Regions from separate parts of the Mesorhizobium sp. EU05-FHT14A09 genome, predicted to be linked through region 2. Evidence: predicted binding sites of a transcription regulator. Region 2 holds the regulator's gene; the other holds the start of a gene.
What was found. Region 2 encodes HrcA, which represses chaperone genes, less so after heat shock. Its sites were predicted from a motif close to GTTAGCACTCNCNNNNNGNGAGTGCTAAC; they were not measured.
Positions count from the first base shown of each region.

Region 1: the regulator HrcA is predicted to act here: its motif matches at 4,658-4,686, upstream of groES (co-chaperone GroES).

Region 1 covers NZ_JBYTDF010000002.1:365,507-373,183, forward strand. Annotated here, with positions in the region: gene AC3WTO_RS09170 (alanine racemase) at 1-352, opposite strand, end outside; gene AC3WTO_RS09175 (D-arabinono-1,4-lactone oxidase) at 352-1,635, opposite strand; gene AC3WTO_RS09180 (MFS transporter) at 1,649-2,833, opposite strand; gene AC3WTO_RS09185 (TetR/AcrR family transcriptional regulator) at 2,930-3,601, shown strand; gene AC3WTO_RS09190 (class I SAM-dependent methyltransferase) at 3,667-4,479, opposite strand; gene groES (co-chaperone GroES) at 4,749-5,045, shown strand; gene groL (chaperonin GroEL) at 5,107-6,747, shown strand; gene AC3WTO_RS09205 (hypothetical protein) at 6,744-7,007, opposite strand; gene AC3WTO_RS09210 (aminoglycoside phosphotransferase family protein) at 7,006-7,677, shown strand, end outside.
Region 2 covers NZ_JBYTDF010000001.1:399,035-406,711, forward strand. Annotated here, with positions in the region: gene AC3WTO_RS01675 (DUF3297 family protein) at 1-23, opposite strand, end outside; gene AC3WTO_RS01680 (YraN family protein) at 126-509, opposite strand; gene rsmI (16S rRNA (cytidine(1402)-2'-O)-methyltransferase) at 493-1,395, opposite strand; gene AC3WTO_RS01690 (hypothetical protein) at 1,526-1,711, shown strand; gene hemW (radical SAM family heme chaperone HemW) at 1,726-2,883, opposite strand; gene rdgB (RdgB/HAM1 family non-canonical purine NTP pyrophosphatase) at 2,883-3,530, opposite strand; gene AC3WTO_RS01705 (VOC family protein) at 3,531-3,941, opposite strand; gene rph (ribonuclease PH) at 3,947-4,663, opposite strand; gene hrcA (heat-inducible transcriptional repressor HrcA) at 4,798-5,883, shown strand; gene AC3WTO_RS01720 (hypothetical protein) at 5,916-6,110, shown strand; gene AC3WTO_RS01725 (PQQ-dependent sugar dehydrogenase) at 6,195-7,535, shown strand; gene AC3WTO_RS01730 (Hsp70 family protein) at 7,538-7,677, opposite strand, start outside.

The DNA.
Region 1 (7,677 bases), on a different contig from region 2:
AGCAGACCCGCCGCCACTCATCGTCCTTGCGCGCGAGTACCTGCCGGGCGGCGGCGACCGGCATCGGCTTGCCGAGCAGCAGGTCCGCTGTTGGAAAGGCCTTTAGAACGACCGCGCTGATCGGCAGGTGAAAGGTCATGAACCGCGATGAGCCGAGGGCCGCGGCAATGTGTGAAAGAAGCGGCAGGCAAGCCAGCGACTTGTCGACCAGCCGTAGCGCGAGCTCGGGCGCCAGCTTCCGCTTGCTCAACGCAATATTGCCATCGAGCCGGTCACGATCCAACACCAGGCAAGGCTTGAACAGCCCGGCCTCGCGCAGTGCTGCCGTCATCGTTTGAAAATAGGCGTCCATCACGTCAACCCGAACAGTTCTGCCATGTAGGGCGAAACGAAACGGCCTTGCGGATCGATGTCGCGCCGCACGTCCATTGCGTCCTTCCAGCGCGGATAGATCGCCTCGAAATCCGCGGCCTTCAGGCTGTGCATCTTTCCCCAGTGCGGGCGGCCGCCATATTTGCGGAAAATCGGCTCCGCCGCGTTCATGAAAGGCAACGGATCGTTGGCCGCGTCATGATGAATCGCAATCGAGCAGGTCGGCCGCCTGTAGAACGGGCTCAGCCAGAATTCGTCTGCGGTGACGGAACGGACCTCCATCGGGAAGTAGACCTCTGGAAAGCGCTTTTCGGTCAACGCGATGATTTCCGCCAATGCCTTCGGACCTTCCTCGAAAGGCAGGTGATACTCCATCTCGTTGAAGCGGGTCAGACGGTCGCTGGCGTAGACGTTGAGCCAATCCTGCACGTAATCCTCCGCCGGCAGCCTGGCCATGACGGAACGGATGATCAGTCCGCGCAGCCATGGCGCCCAACGCAGCCCGGTGCGCAACTTGCGCAATGTGGCCAACCCTTCTTCATCCTCTTCCGGTGGCCGTGGGCTTACCGGCTTGTCGGACAGGTCGCTTGCGATGAACTGCGCATGGCCGGAGAAAGGAACATAATAAAACTCGGCCGAGCGGTGTGCGCCCATCATCGGCTCGAATTGCGCCAGCATCTCCTTTATCGGCAGCACCCATTTGCGCCGGCGCAGCCTGTAGGTCGGGATGTTCTTCAACGCGACTTCCGTCAACACGCCGAAGCTTCCGAGCGCCACGCCCGTGGCGTGGATCACGTCGCGATCCCTGGCCAGCGTCAGTTCCCGCACCTCACCGCGCCCGTCGATGAACTGCGTCGCCTCCAGTTGCGTATGATAGGCACCGAGCGTACGGCCCGAACCATGCGTCGCCGTGCCGAGCGCCCCGCCGATGGCCTGCTTGTCGATGTCTCCCATGTTGGGCAGGCCTTGGCCTATCGCCTGCAGGAGGCGCATCAACGGACCGAGTCTGGTGCCGGCGCGAACGCGTGCGACACTGGCGGCGACGTCATACGAGACCAGCCCTTCGAACTTCTCCAGCGACAGCATCGTGCCACCCGTCCTGGCGAGCGGCGTGAACGAATGCCCTGCCCCGACGACGCGCAGAGGTCCCGGCGCCGTCTTCACTGCCTCAATGACACCGTCGAGGCTCTCAGGAGTCACGATCCGTTGCGGCGAACTCCCGACGAAGCCCGACCAGTTCGTCCAGCGCGTGGTGTTGCTCATGGGTTTCCTTGATTCAGGCGGCAGCGCGACGGCGGGACAGAGCGACGAAGAGACCGAGCAGAGCGACGGAGGCGATAACGCTGGCCGCCGCGAATTCCGGCACGGCGCGGAAGTCGCCATCATCGATCAGCATCGAGGCTGCGACCGGCCCGAGTGCCAGCCCGAAAAGTTGTGCCGCCGGCACCAGAAGCGCTGCCGTGCGTGTCTCGTCAGAGGTGATCGCCAGCCGGATCTGATAGGGAACGATGAAGAGCAGGATGAAACCCATCGCCAGCGCGGTTGCCCAGAAGGTAGTCAACGCCGGCCAGCTGGCCAGAACCGTGCATGCAAGCACGGCAACGATACCGACCCCGGCTATGGCAAGCCGATAATCGATGCGTGCCTCGAAAACGGTTGCCGTCATGGCGCCGAGGATTTGCGCGGCAAGGCTGGCAGAAACGATCAGGCCGACCGTGCGGCCGTCGATGCCGTACTGGGCACCGAGCGGTTCCAGGAAAGCCCAGACCGAACCGAAGAACATGAAGTAGCAGAAGATGGAAAGCAGCGCCGTGATGGCACCGGGTGTCAGTACATTTGAAAAATGTTCGTCTTTCGGCAGGTCGGCATAGTCGTCCGCCAAGGCGCGTGCGGCCAGCAGCGACAGCACACAAACCACCGCCAGCGTGACAAAACCACCGCTCGCGCCATAGACCGGGATGACGACAAGGGCGAGCAGCAAAGCCAGGACACACTGCGCCAGGGTCTGCAGCGACACGAAATAGCCGCCGATGCGCTCCGCCCTGCGCGAGCGCGCGATCAGTTCGGTGGCGACCGCCACGAGCCCGCCTTCGGCCAGGCCGGCCACCGCGCGCGCCGCGATCAGCATGTTCGCGCCTGTCGCATAGGCAGTCCACACATTGGCCAGCGCCAGGAGCAGAAGCAGAATGGTGCTCTTCCCGCGCATGTTGCGCGCCGGCAATGCCATTGCGACGATGGCCGAGCCAACACCGATGGTGATCAGTTCCGCCGTTGCCACCAGGGCCAGTTCGTCGCCGCTGACATGGCCCTGCGTGAACAGTGCGCCGAGCAGAACCGGCTGCAAACCCAGGACAAGCAGGCCGACCGATCCGGTCCACAGCGCAGCGGCAAGCTGTCGTGGCGTCGGATTTCCGACCAGCCAGTCCCCGTCTCCAGCATGCGCGGAATTCGTCGAGTCCACAGGCGCCTCCCAACGTCCGTTGCCTCAAGCCAAAAGCTGACAATCAATCAGTATCTTGAAAACTGATACATTATCATCTTTCTTGTCAATGCAGATTTGCCAGCCAGCAAGCGTTGGAGTGTGGACAGCCGGCTCATGAAACAGGTCAAGCGTGCAGCAGGGCCGCAGTTGCGGCGCCGGCCGAAACAGGAGCGGAGCCGGGAGCGCATCGACGCCATCCTCGCCACCGCCAAGCGGCTGATTGGCGAAAAGGGCATAGATGCCGTCACCATGAAGGAGGTCGGCGCGCTTGCCGGTGGCCCGATCGCGACCGTCTATCACTACTTCCCGAACAAATCGGCGATCCTGGCCACACTGTACGAGCGCTTTTCAGAAGTAACGCGCGCGCGACAGCAGGAGATCGCCGCAGGCGTTGAAGACTTGGAGAGCATGATCGCGGCATCGGACAGGATGCTTGATGACTATTTTCAACGCGTCGCTGCAGACCCCGCCATTCAGGATATGCAGAACGCTATCCAGGCGGACAAGGCTCTGCAGAACCTCGATATCGCCGAGACGCACCATCAGGCTGATGTTTTCTGCGACCAGCTTGTGTACCTGCTGAAGCCGGAGCGGCGCGAGGCCTTTCGGCGTCTGGTGTTCCTGTTCTTTCAACTCGCCGGCGGTGTTGTGCGGCTGTCGCTGACGCAAGACGAGGCAGAAGGGAAACGCACGATCGAAGACTACAAGTCGATCATCCACGGCCAGTTGCGCGCATTTTTTGATTAGAGGCACCCCCGCGTCGACTCCGGTACGCGAAGCCTGTTCGTCAGGCCGATGTGCTGTGACTCAAGTCAGTTCCTGGCCACGATGACATGAGCCTGGATCTTGGCGGTGACCTCGCCCTGTCCATGCTTTTCCGCGAGCGCTTTCGCAACGTAGTCGGTTGCAGCGTCCAGCCTGCCGGCCTCCCTGGCCTCGATCTCGGTCCTCAGCACGGTGCCCTTGCAGTAGGCGACAGCCGGTACCATTGGCGAGGATGCGCGGCTCTGTTCGGCTCTCGTATCGATCTCCACGCGGGAGAACCCTGCATTCTCAAGGTCACGGCGGATCAGTTCCCAGTCATGATAGCCGTGCGGCGTGCGCGCCAGGAAGCGCGGCGGATCATCTGGAAAAACCCGCGCAAGAGCATCCGTCACGTCATTGGCGAAGACGTTCTCCTGGATGCGATCCCATACGTTGAACAGGAAATGCCCACCGGGCTTCAGCACCCGTTTCGCTTCACCATAGGCCACTATGCGGTCGGGAAAGAACATCGCCCCAAACTGACAGCACACCAGATCGAACGCCGCATCCTCGAACGGCAACGCCATCGCGTCCGCCTGTCGCCATGTGATGCGGCCGTCGGGCGCTTGCCTGGAGGCGGCATAGTCCAGCATGGGCTGATTGAGGTCCGTCACGACATAGGTTGCGCCGGGAGGCAAGCCCGGTGCCAGCGCCCGGGTGACGACACCTGTGCCGGCAGCGATTTCCAAAACGGCGCTCGGTGAAAGGGACACCGCGCGGCGGGCAATATCCGCCGCGTAAGGCGCGAAAATCAACGGTACCATATAGCGATCGTAGTTTTCCGGTATCGAACCCGCGAAAACCTGGTCCGGCTTGAGCATGGCCATCATCCGCCGTTCATGAACCTATGAGATTAGCACATTTGTTCGTCCTGGATCAGCTGCGGCAGGCATGCTTCCTCCAGGAAGGACCGCGGCTAGGATAAAACGCCGATTTCATGCGGCCAGATGCCGCGCCGCGCCTTGACTCTCCTCCAAGGCAGGATTATCTCACCGGCACGTTAGCACTCACCAACGGCGAGTGCTAACCGAAGGTCCGGCAGGGCCGGACGGAGGAAATTCTTTCTCACCTTTCGCACCGAGGAAATCAAATGGCAAAGTCGAAGTTCCGCCCGCTTCATGACCGCGTGGTCGTTCGCCGGGTTGAATCCGAAGAAAAGACGGCTGGCGGGATCATCATCCCCGACACCGCCAAGGAAAAGCCGCAGGAAGGCGAAGTCATCGCCGTCGGCTCGGGCGCTCGTGACGAGGCCGGCAAGCTGGTCCCGCTGGACGTCAAGGCTGGCGATCGCGTTCTGTTCGGCAAGTGGTCCGGCACCGAAGTGAAGCTCAATGGCGAAGACCTTCTGATCATGAAGGAATCCGACATCATGGGCATTATCGGCTGATCACCGAAGTCATCCGCACCATCCAATCTTGATTTCGGGCGCTTAAGCCCAGGAGTAAAAAATGGCTGCTAAAGAAGTAAAATTCTCCCGTGATGCCCGCGAGCGCATGCTGCGCGGCGTCAACATCCTCGCCGACGCGGTGAAGGTTACCCTCGGCCCGAAGGGCCGCAACGTCGTCATCGACAAGTCGTTCGGCGCACCGCGCATCACCAAGGACGGCGTCACCGTCGCCAAGGAAATCGAACTTGAGGACAAGTTCGAGAACATGGGCGCCCAGATGGTCCGCGAAGTCGCTTCGAAGACCAACGACATCGCCGGCGATGGCACCACGACCGCAACGGTTCTCGCCCAGGCGATCGTGCAGGAAGGCGCCAAGTCGGTGGCCGCCGGCATGAACCCGATGGACTTGAAGCGCGGCATCGACCTCGCCGTCATCGAAGTTGTTGCCGCCCTCGGCAAGGCTGCGAAGAAGATCAAGACCTCCGAGGAAGTTGCTCAGGTCGGCACCATCTCGGCCAACGGCGACGAGTCGGTCGGCAAGATGATCGCTGAGGCGATGCAGAAGGTCGGCAACGAAGGCGTCATCACGGTTGAAGAAGCCAAGACCGCCGAGACCGAGCTGGAAGTCGTCGAAGGCATGCAGTTCGACCGCGGCTACCTGTCGCCGTACTTCATCACCAACCCGGACAAGATGATCGCCGAGCTCGAGGACGCCTACATCCTCCTGCACGAGAAGAAGCTGTCCAACCTGCAGGCCATGCTCCCGGTTCTCGAAGCCGTCGTGCAGACCTCCAAGCCGCTCCTTATCATCTCGGAAGACGTCGAAGGCGAGGCTCTGGCCACGCTGGTCGTCAACAAGCTGCGTGGTGGCCTGAAGATCGCTGCCGTCAAGGCTCCGGGCTTCGGCGACCGCCGTAAGGCCATGCTGGAAGACATCGCTATCCTCACCGGTGGCCAGGTCATCTCGGAAGACCTCGGCATCAAGCTCGAAAGCGTGACGCTCAACATGCTCGGCCGGGCCAAGAAGGTCCGCATCGAGAAGGAGAACACCACGATCGTCGACGGCGCCGGCAAGAAGGCCGAGATCCAGGGCCGCGTTGCCCAGATCAAGCAGCAGATCGAAGAAACCTCTTCGGACTACGACCGTGAGAAGCTCCAGGAGCGTCTTGCCAAGCTGGCTGGCGGCGTTGCCGTCATCCGCGTCGGCGGTGCGACCGAAGTGGAAGTGAAGGAAAAGAAGGACCGCGTTGACGACGCCCTGAACGCCACCCGCGCTGCGGTGGAAGAAGGCATCGTTGCTGGTGGCGGCGTCGCCCTGCTGCGCGCTACCCAGGCCATCAAGTCGGCCGGCATCAATGCCGACCAGGCTGCTGGCATCGCGATCGTCCGTCGCGCCCTTCAGGCTCCGATCCGTCAGATCGCCGCGAATGCAGGCGCTGAAGCTTCGATCGTCGCCGGCAAGGTGCTCGAGAACAAGGGCGCGACCTACGGCTACAACGCCCAGACCGGCGAATACGGCGACATGATCGCCTTCGGTATCGTCGATCCGGTCAAGGTTGTCCGTACCGCTCTGCAGGACGCTGCTTCGGTTGCCGGCCTGCTGGTCACCACCGAGGCCATGATCGCCGAAGCTCCGAAGAAGGATTCTCCGGCTCCGGCTATGCCTGGCGGCATGGGCGGCATGGGCGGCATGGACTTCTAAGTCCAGCCAACCGGCTCAAGCTTGTGAAGGGCGGCAGCAATGCCGCCCTTTTCTTTGTCAAAGTCGTTTTCTGTCGCGGATTTTGGCACTCCCGACATCGGGACAATTTTCACGATCCGCGGGTAAGTCCCGGCAAAGATATGGTTTTTTAACGAAATCCGTCTACGGCTGCCCTTCTCAGGCAATATCCGGGAAAGGGCGGCAGAAATGTCGCCCTTTCTTCTTTCGCGAGGCTGCCAGCACGCACCGAGGATAGCCATGTCGAACACATCCGAAATCACGGTCGAGATTGATACGACACTTGTACGCCGGCTGATCGATAGCCAGTTTCCGCAATGGGCACATCTGCCGATCCGCAAGGTCGAGCCCGGCGGATGGGACAACCGCACCTTCCTTCTGGGCGATGACATGAGCGTGCGGCTGCCGAGTGCCGCTGGCTATGCGGCGCAGGTGACCCGCGAACAGCATTGGCTGCCGAAACTGGCCCCGCATCTGCCCCTGCCGATCCCGGCACCACTTGCCCTGGGCAAGCCGGGCGCGGGTTATCCCTGGCCATGGTCCGTCTATGAATGGCTGGAAGGAGATACCGCAACGAACGGGCGCATCGGCAATCTCGACGAATTCGCCGGCGACCTGGCTGCCTTCCTCGCTGCACTGCACCGGATCGATGCTTCCGACGGGCCGCCAGCCGGGCAGCAGAACTATTTTCGCGGCGGTTCGCTCACCGTCTATGACGACCAGACGCGAGAAGCACTTCGCCTGCTCGAAGGCCGGATCGATACGAAGACGGCGCATGCGATCTGGGAAGAAGCCCTTGCCTCTGAATGGCAGCATGCGGCGGTCTGGGTGCATGGCGATATCGCCTGGGGCAATCTGCTGGTGATGGACGGCAAGCTTTGCGCTGTCATCGACTTCGGCAGTTCGGCGGTC
Region 2 (7,677 bases):
CTCAACCGGTCGGGAAGGCTCATTGGGTGCTCCATTCGCATGGGCGGCTGCGGCGAGGCAGCGCGAAATCAAGGTTGGGAAGCGCTGTTAAGGGCATTTCTCATCGCGGTAAAGACCCCAGCCCGCTAGTGTCCCTGAAAGATGTTCTCGACATGAACCGGCCAGCGCCAGGGCAGAACGGCCACCATGTCGAAGCGCACCGAAAGCCTGCCGAAGTCCGGCTGCCGCGACAGCCACAGATCGGCGGCGCGTTCGATACGATGCTCGGATTCGTATTGGACGGCTTCCATCGCTTCCTTCAAGGTTCGCCGCGCCTTCACTTCGACGATCAGCACGAGATCGCCACGCCGCGCAATCAGGTCGATCTCGCCAAGCCTGGTGCGATAGCGGCGGGCGAGGATGCGATAACCTTTGAAAGTCAGGGCGATTGCGGCGAGCCATTCGCTGCGGTGGCCGCGACGGTAGGACTTGCGTTTCCTGCTGACGGAGGCCTCAGCCACCGTTTGCATCCTTCAGCTCGAGCAGCCTGCGGTAGAGCACCTGCTTCTGCCCACCGGTCATCTTTGCCGCCTCGGCCGCTGCCTTGGAGGTTGGCATTTCCGCGGCAAGTGACAGAAGCAACCGGTCTATGTCCGCCGGACCTTCGGTTCTTGCCACCGGCGGGCCTACACAGACGACGATTTCCCCTTTCGGCGTGTCGGCGGCCGCGTAATGTGCCGCAAGCTCGGCCAGCGTACCGGGGCGCATCTCCTCGAAGGTCTTGGTCAGTTCGCGTCCGATCGCTGCCTGGCGCGTGCCGCCCAGCACCTCGGCCATTGCGCCGAGTGTCTCGGCCAGCCGTCGCGGCGACTCGAAGAAGATCAAGGTCGCCGGCACGCCTTTCAGCTCTTCCAGGCGTGTCTGGCGCTGGCCGGTCTTGGCCGGCAGGAAGCCGGCGAACAGGAAGGTGTCCGAAGGCAGGCCCGATGCCGTCAGTGCGGCAAGCGGTGCCGAAGGGCCGGGTATCGGCACCACGCGGATACCGCGCTCGATCGCTTCGCCGACCAGCCGGTAACCGGGGTCGGAAACCAGCGGCGTGCCGGCATCCGAGATCAGCGCGACGCTTTGTCCCTGTTCGAGCGCCGCGATCAGCCGCGGGCCGGCTTCGGCGGCATTGTGCTCGTGATAGGCTGTGGTGCGACGGCGAATGCCGTAGCGCTCCAGAAGCACGCGCGAAACGCGTGTGTCCTCGCAGGCGACGTGATCGGCAGCAGCCAGCGTTTCCAAGGCGCGCAATGTGATGTCGGCCAAGTTGCCGATTGGTGTAGCGACCAGGTAGAGCGCTGCCTCAAGGGGCCTGGCAGGGAGTTCTGCCTGCCCGATCATGTAGGTCTTCCTGGTTGTATCGCCGCTCATGCGCCCTCCGGTCATCCTTGTTTGGCACGGGCAGTCACGACTTGCAAAAGTCGTGCGTCGCCACACCTTTGCCACAGGGCCGCAGCACACAGGGCGCGGCGGAATTCAAGGGTGATTCTGGAAGCATACGATGCCCAATCATTTCGATGCCTGCATGTCCCAGCTGGAAGCGCGCAGCGCGCGCGAGACAGGACCTTCCAACGTCTCCAGCGACGAAAACGGCGATCATCGCCATGGCAAGGACGAGTTGAAGTCAGTTCGTGGCAGTGAACTCTTCGCCGAAAAAGATCGCGCCAAGAGCAATCACAGGCACTGATTGTTCCGGCGGGATCAACGCGCGAGATCGGCCACGACTGCATCCAGCACGATCATGCCGGCTGGCGTGGCACGCAGGCGCGAATTGCCGATCGACGCGACCAGCCCTTCTTCCTGCAGGATTGAAAGCCGGTCCGAGGGCAGTGCCCGGCCCGAATACTGCTCGTAGCGGGCAAGGTCGATGCCTTCGGCAAGACGTAATCCCATCAGCAGGAATTCGTCAGCCTCTTCCGAACGCGTCAGTATTTCGCCTCCGGTGATGCCATGGCCCTTGCTCTCGACGAGGTCGAGCCAGGTTTCCGGCATTTTCTCCGCCACCGTCACCACGCGCGTGGCTTTCTCGACGAAGCGTCCATGGGCGCCAGGACCGACGCCGACATATTCGCCATAGCGCCAATAGGTCAGGTTGTGACGGCTCTCGGCGCCTGGCTTGGCATGGTTGGAGATCTCATAGGCCGGTAGGCCATGCCCCGCGGTGATTTCCTGCGTCAACTGATAGAGGTCGGCGGCGTGGTCACCATCCGGGATTTCGAACTTCTTTGCCGCATACAGCATGTGGAAGGGTGTGCCTTCCTCGATCGTGAGCTGATAAAGCGACAGGTGGTCGGCGGCATGGCCGATCGCTTCCTTGAGTTCTGCCTCCCAGGCTTCCGGCGTCTGACCGGGACGGGCATAGATCAGGTCGAAGGAAAGCCGCGGGAAAATCTCGCGGGCAAGCCCGATGGCATGCAGCGCTTCGTCGACATTGTGCAGCCGGCCAAGGAATTTGAGGTCGCGGTCGTTCAGCGCCTGTACGCCGAGTGAAACACGATTGACGCCGGCCGCGCGATAGCCACGGAAGCGTTCGGCCTCGACAGAGGATGGGTTGGCCTCCAGCGTCACTTCGATGCCGGCCGGCACTGTCCAGTTCCTGGCAACTGCATCCAGCACCGCGCCGACCGTTTCCGGTTTCATCAGCGACGGCGTGCCGCCACCAAGGAAGATGCTGGTCACTTCGCGCGGGCCGGTGCGCTCGCGCATCTTCGCAAGCTCGGCCTCGAAGGCGCGTGTGTAGCGCTCCTGGTCCACCGGTTGGTGGCGGACATGGCTGTTGAAGTCGCAGTAAGGGCATTTGGCCGCACAGAACGGCCAATGGATGTAGACGCCGAAGCCGGGCGACCGATCCAGCAGCATCAGGTCGAACCCAGCCTGGCGCGGGCGAACTTCTGGAAGGCGCGGGCGCGGTGCGAAAGCGCCTCGGCCTGTCCTGGCTTCCAGCCATGCTTCTGCTCGGCGGTCATTTCGCCGAAGGTCTTGTCGTGGCCATTCGGGCGGAACACCGGATCATAACCGAAACCAAGCTCGCCTCGCGGCGGCCACACCAGCACGCCGTCCGCTTCCCCACGGTAATACTCAGCCTCTCCGTCAGGGAAGGCGAGGCAGATGACAGCGACGAAACGCCCCGTGCGCTGCGCCGTTTCAGTGGCCTTTACGTCCTGCAGTGCGTCTTCAGTCTTCTGCATCGCCATGCCGAAGTCGCGGCTGCCATCGGGCTTTTCCGCCCAATTGGCGGTGTAGACGCCGGGCGCTCCATCGAGCGCATCGACGCAAAGCCCGGAATCGTCCGACAGCGCCGGCAAGCCGGTCGCTTGGGCAGCAGCGAACGCCTTGATGTAGGCATTTTCCTCAAACGTCGTCCCGGTTTCGTCGGGCTCCGGCAGGCCGTACTCCTTGGCCGACTTGGCCTCGAAGCCAAACGGCGCCATCAGGTCGGCGAATTCCTTCAGCTTGCCGGCATTATGGCTGGCGACGACGATCTTCTTTCCATCGAGCGAATGCATTCACAGCTTCCAGATCTTGGGTTCGGCGAATTCCAGCGAATTGCCGGAGGGGTCGCGCAGATAGATGGAGCGGCCGCCTTGCGGCCATTCGAATTCGGCCTCGACGGCGACGCCAAGCGCGTCGAGATGTGCCTTCCAGCGATCCAGCTCTTCGGCACTCGCCGCGAAACAGAGGTGGCCTTGGCCAGCTGTGCCATGAGGCGGCACCGGCAGCCGTGCATCGAGCGCTGGTGGATGTCTTGTCGCGTCCGCATTGAACAGCAGCAGGACGCCATGGCCGCAGAGAAAGAACACATGGCGGCCTTCAACCTTGCCGATGCGCTCCAGGCCGATGATGTCGGCATAGAACACTTCCGCCGCCTCCAGATCGGTGACGTAGAGCGCGGATTCAAGGATGGCAGCAGGCTGCATCGGCCTCAGGCTACCGCCATCTGTTGCAGGGACACTAGCCGGGAAATGCCCTTCTTGGCCAAGCCCATCAGCGCCGAGAACTGTTCTTCCGAGAACGGCTCGCCTTCGGCCGTGCCCTGGATTTCGACGATGCCACCCTTGCCGGTCATGACAAAATTGGCGTCGGTGCCGGCCGATGAATCCTCAAGGTAGTCGAGATCGATGACCGGCTGGCCGTCATGGATGCCGCAGGAAATGGCTGCGACATGATCCTTCAGGACCTTGTCCAGCTTCACCATCTGTCTGGCTTCCATCCAGCGCAGGCAGTCATAGAGTGCCACCCAGCCTCCGGTAATGGAAGCCGTGCGGGTACCGCCGTCGGCTTGGATGACATCGCAGTCGACCGTGATCTGCACTTCGCCCAGGGCCTGCATGTCGACCACGGCGCGCAGGCTGCGGCCGATCAGCCGCTGGATCTCCAGCGTGCGGCCGCCTTGCTTTCCGGCTGAGGCTTCGCGGCGCATGCGGTCGCCGGTCGAGCGCGGCAGCATGCCGTATTCGGCCGTCACCCAGCCCTTGCCGGAGTTGCGCATCCAGCCTGGCACCTTCTCCTCAAGGCTCGCGGTGCACAGCACATGCGTGTCGCCGAATTTCACCAGGCAGGAGCCTTCGGCGTGCTTGGAAACGCCGCGCTCGAAGGAGATCGCACGCATTTCATCAGGCTGGCGTTTGGAGGGGCGCATCAAAGCTCTTTCTTCTTGGTTTTGGAGTCGTGGGCGGCTTGTAGCCCCATGCAGGATCGGGCGCAAAGGAAAACGGGTCGCTTGCGTCGCCCCGGTTGCAATCTATATCCTTGGCCCTGGAGATTTTGCGCCCGATGACCAAACCCATCGTCGATCCGATCATGCAATCGCCGGCCTTCCAGCCGCTCGACATACGTTCGCGCGACATTTTCCGACGCATCGTGGAATCCTATCTCCGGGATGGCGAGCCGGTCGGATCACGCTCCCTGTCGCGGATACTGCCTTCGTCACTGTCGCCGGCCACGATCCGCAACGTGATGAGCGATCTGGAACATCTCGGACTGATCTACGCGCCGCATATTTCCGCTGGGCGGCTGCCGACGCAGCAGGGGCTGCGCTTTTTTGTCGACGCCTTCATGGAGTTTGGCGACCTCACCGACGATGAACGCCGGTCCATCGAGACGCAGGTGAAGGCTTCGGGCGAGGGCATGTCGCTCGAACATATGCTGACCGAAGCCAGTCAGATGCTGTCGGGCATGTCACGCGGCGCCGGGCTGGTGCTGGCCGCCAAGGCCGAAGTTGCGCTGAAGCACATCGAGTTCATCCAGCTGGAACCGGGCAAGGCATTGGCGGTGCTGGTTTCGCAAGGTGGCGACGTCGAGAACCGCGTGATCGACCTGCCGGCCGGCATCACGCTGTCGCAACTGCACGAGGCATCGAACTTCCTCAACGCGCATATCCGTGGCCGGACGCTGGCCGAAGCGCGCGGCGAGATTGCGCGGCTGAAGGAAGAGACCCGCACAGCGCTCGACACGTTGTCGCAGGATCTGGTCGAGAAGGGCCTCGCCGTTTGGGCCGGCACTGAAAGCGGCCTGCCATCGCGCCTGATTGTTCGCGGTCGCGCCAATCTGCTTGAAAACGTCACTGCCCAGGCCGATATCGAACTTTTGAAGCGTCTGTTCGAGGACATGGAAACCCAGGATGGCTTGATCCAGCTCCTCGACCTGGCCGAACAAGGCTCGGGCGTGCGCATCTTCATAGGCTCGGAAAACAAGCTGTTCTCGCTTTCGGGCTCATCGCTGGTCGTTGCGCCTTACCGTGACAAGGATGCGCGAGTCGTCGGTGCTCTCGGAGTGATCGGACCGACGCGGCTGAATTACGCCCGCATCGTGCCGATGGTGGACTATACGGCGCAGCTGATTTCGCGCATGCTGCGGTAATTCGCTGAGACTGCCAGCCAGGAGGGAACACCATGGCGCTGGAAGAGATCAAAGCCCGCATCAGCCTGCTGCTGCAGGAGATGGTCAATCAGCCGGAAGACGAGCACGAGATCCAGGAACAACTGCGCGAGAAATTCTCCGAACTGCGGGCGCTTGGCCTGCCGCTGCCGGCCGATCTTGTCGAACTGGAGCAGCGGCTCGAAGACGGCTTTGGCGCGGAAGCATGACAGCTTTTATCTTTTCACGGTCAGTTGTGATGCGTTGATGCACCTCCCATCCTATCTTCGACCTGGTGGGCCAAGGAGGATGATGTGAAACGTGCTGTTGCAGCCTTGCTGGTTCCATTCTTTGTAGCGCCTGTGTCTCTGGCTTTCGCCCAGCAGTTCGAGGTTCTGAAAGGGGAGGCTGCCTTCGGCGGTTGGCGCACCGACAAGCCCGGTATCCAGCGCCTGCTGACGCCGCAGGATCTGCCGAAACCCTATGTCTCCGATTCCGCCTCCAACAGCCCGAGCGAAATCCGGCGCCCGAACAACGCGCAACCGAAGCTGCCTGCCGGCTTTTCGGCCGAACTGATTGCTTCCGGCATCAGCAATCCGCGTGTCGTACGCGTCGCACCAAATGGCGACATCTTCGTCGCCGACAGCCGTGCTGACCAGGTTCGGCTCTATCGGCTCGGGGACGGCAACGCCAAGCCCGTCGAAGAGGCGATCTACGCCAAGGGCTTGAGTTCACCCTATGGCATAGCCTTCCATCCGCCTGAAAAGCCGCAATGGGTCTATGTCGCCAACACCGACAGCATCGTACGCTTTCCCTACAGGGACGGCGATCTGGAGGCTTCCGGAAAGCCCGAAACCGTTGTCGCGGACATTCCGGACGGCGGTCATTGGACCCGCGACATCGCTTTTTCACCGGACGGCAAGACGCTTTACCTGTCGGTGGGCTCGGCTTCCAATGTGGCGGAAGAGTTGGGCGATCCTCCCGGAGGGCCAAAAGCCTGGGCCGCCAACGAGCCGCTGGGCGCGGCATGGGGTTACGAACGCGGACGAGCCGCGGTCTTTGCTTTCGACCCTGACGGTAACAATCGGCGCAGCGTTGCCACTGGCTTGCGCAATTGCTCGGGGCTTACCGTTCAGGCTGCGACCGGTCAGCCCTGGTGCGTGGTTAATGAACGCGATGCGCTGGGCGACAATCTTCCCTTCGAATACGCGACTTCAGTCAAGCAAGGCGCCTTCTATGGCTGGCCCTGGTACTACATCGGCAGCAATGAAGACCCGCGCCATGCCGGCACGCGTCGCGACCTTGCCGGCAAGGTGACGGTGCCGGATGTGCTGATGCAGGCGCATTCGGCCCCCCTCGGCATCACTTTTTATGAGGGCTCCCAGTTTCCAGCCGAATACAAGGGCGACGCCTTCGTCGCCTTGCACGGTTCATGGAACCGCGGTGCACCAACCGGCTACAAAGTGGTGCGGCTGTTGTTCAAGGACGGCAAGCCGACCGGCGCTTATGAGGACTTCATGACCGGGTTTGTCGTTTCCGATGACGCCGTCTGGGGTCGGCCAGTCGGCGTGGCCGTCGCCAAAGATGGTTCGCTCATCGTCACCGAGGACGGTAACGGCACGGTCTGGCGTGTCTCCTACAAGGGCAAGACCTGAGCTCAGCCGAACTTGCGGCGGGCGTCGAGCGCGAGACCGAGCCCGACCGAACCGAAGGCATCGCCCTGCACGACCTGGGCGTGCGGCACCAGGGCCAGGATGCTGCGTCGCGCCAGCGGAATAGCGGTCGAGCCGCCGGTCA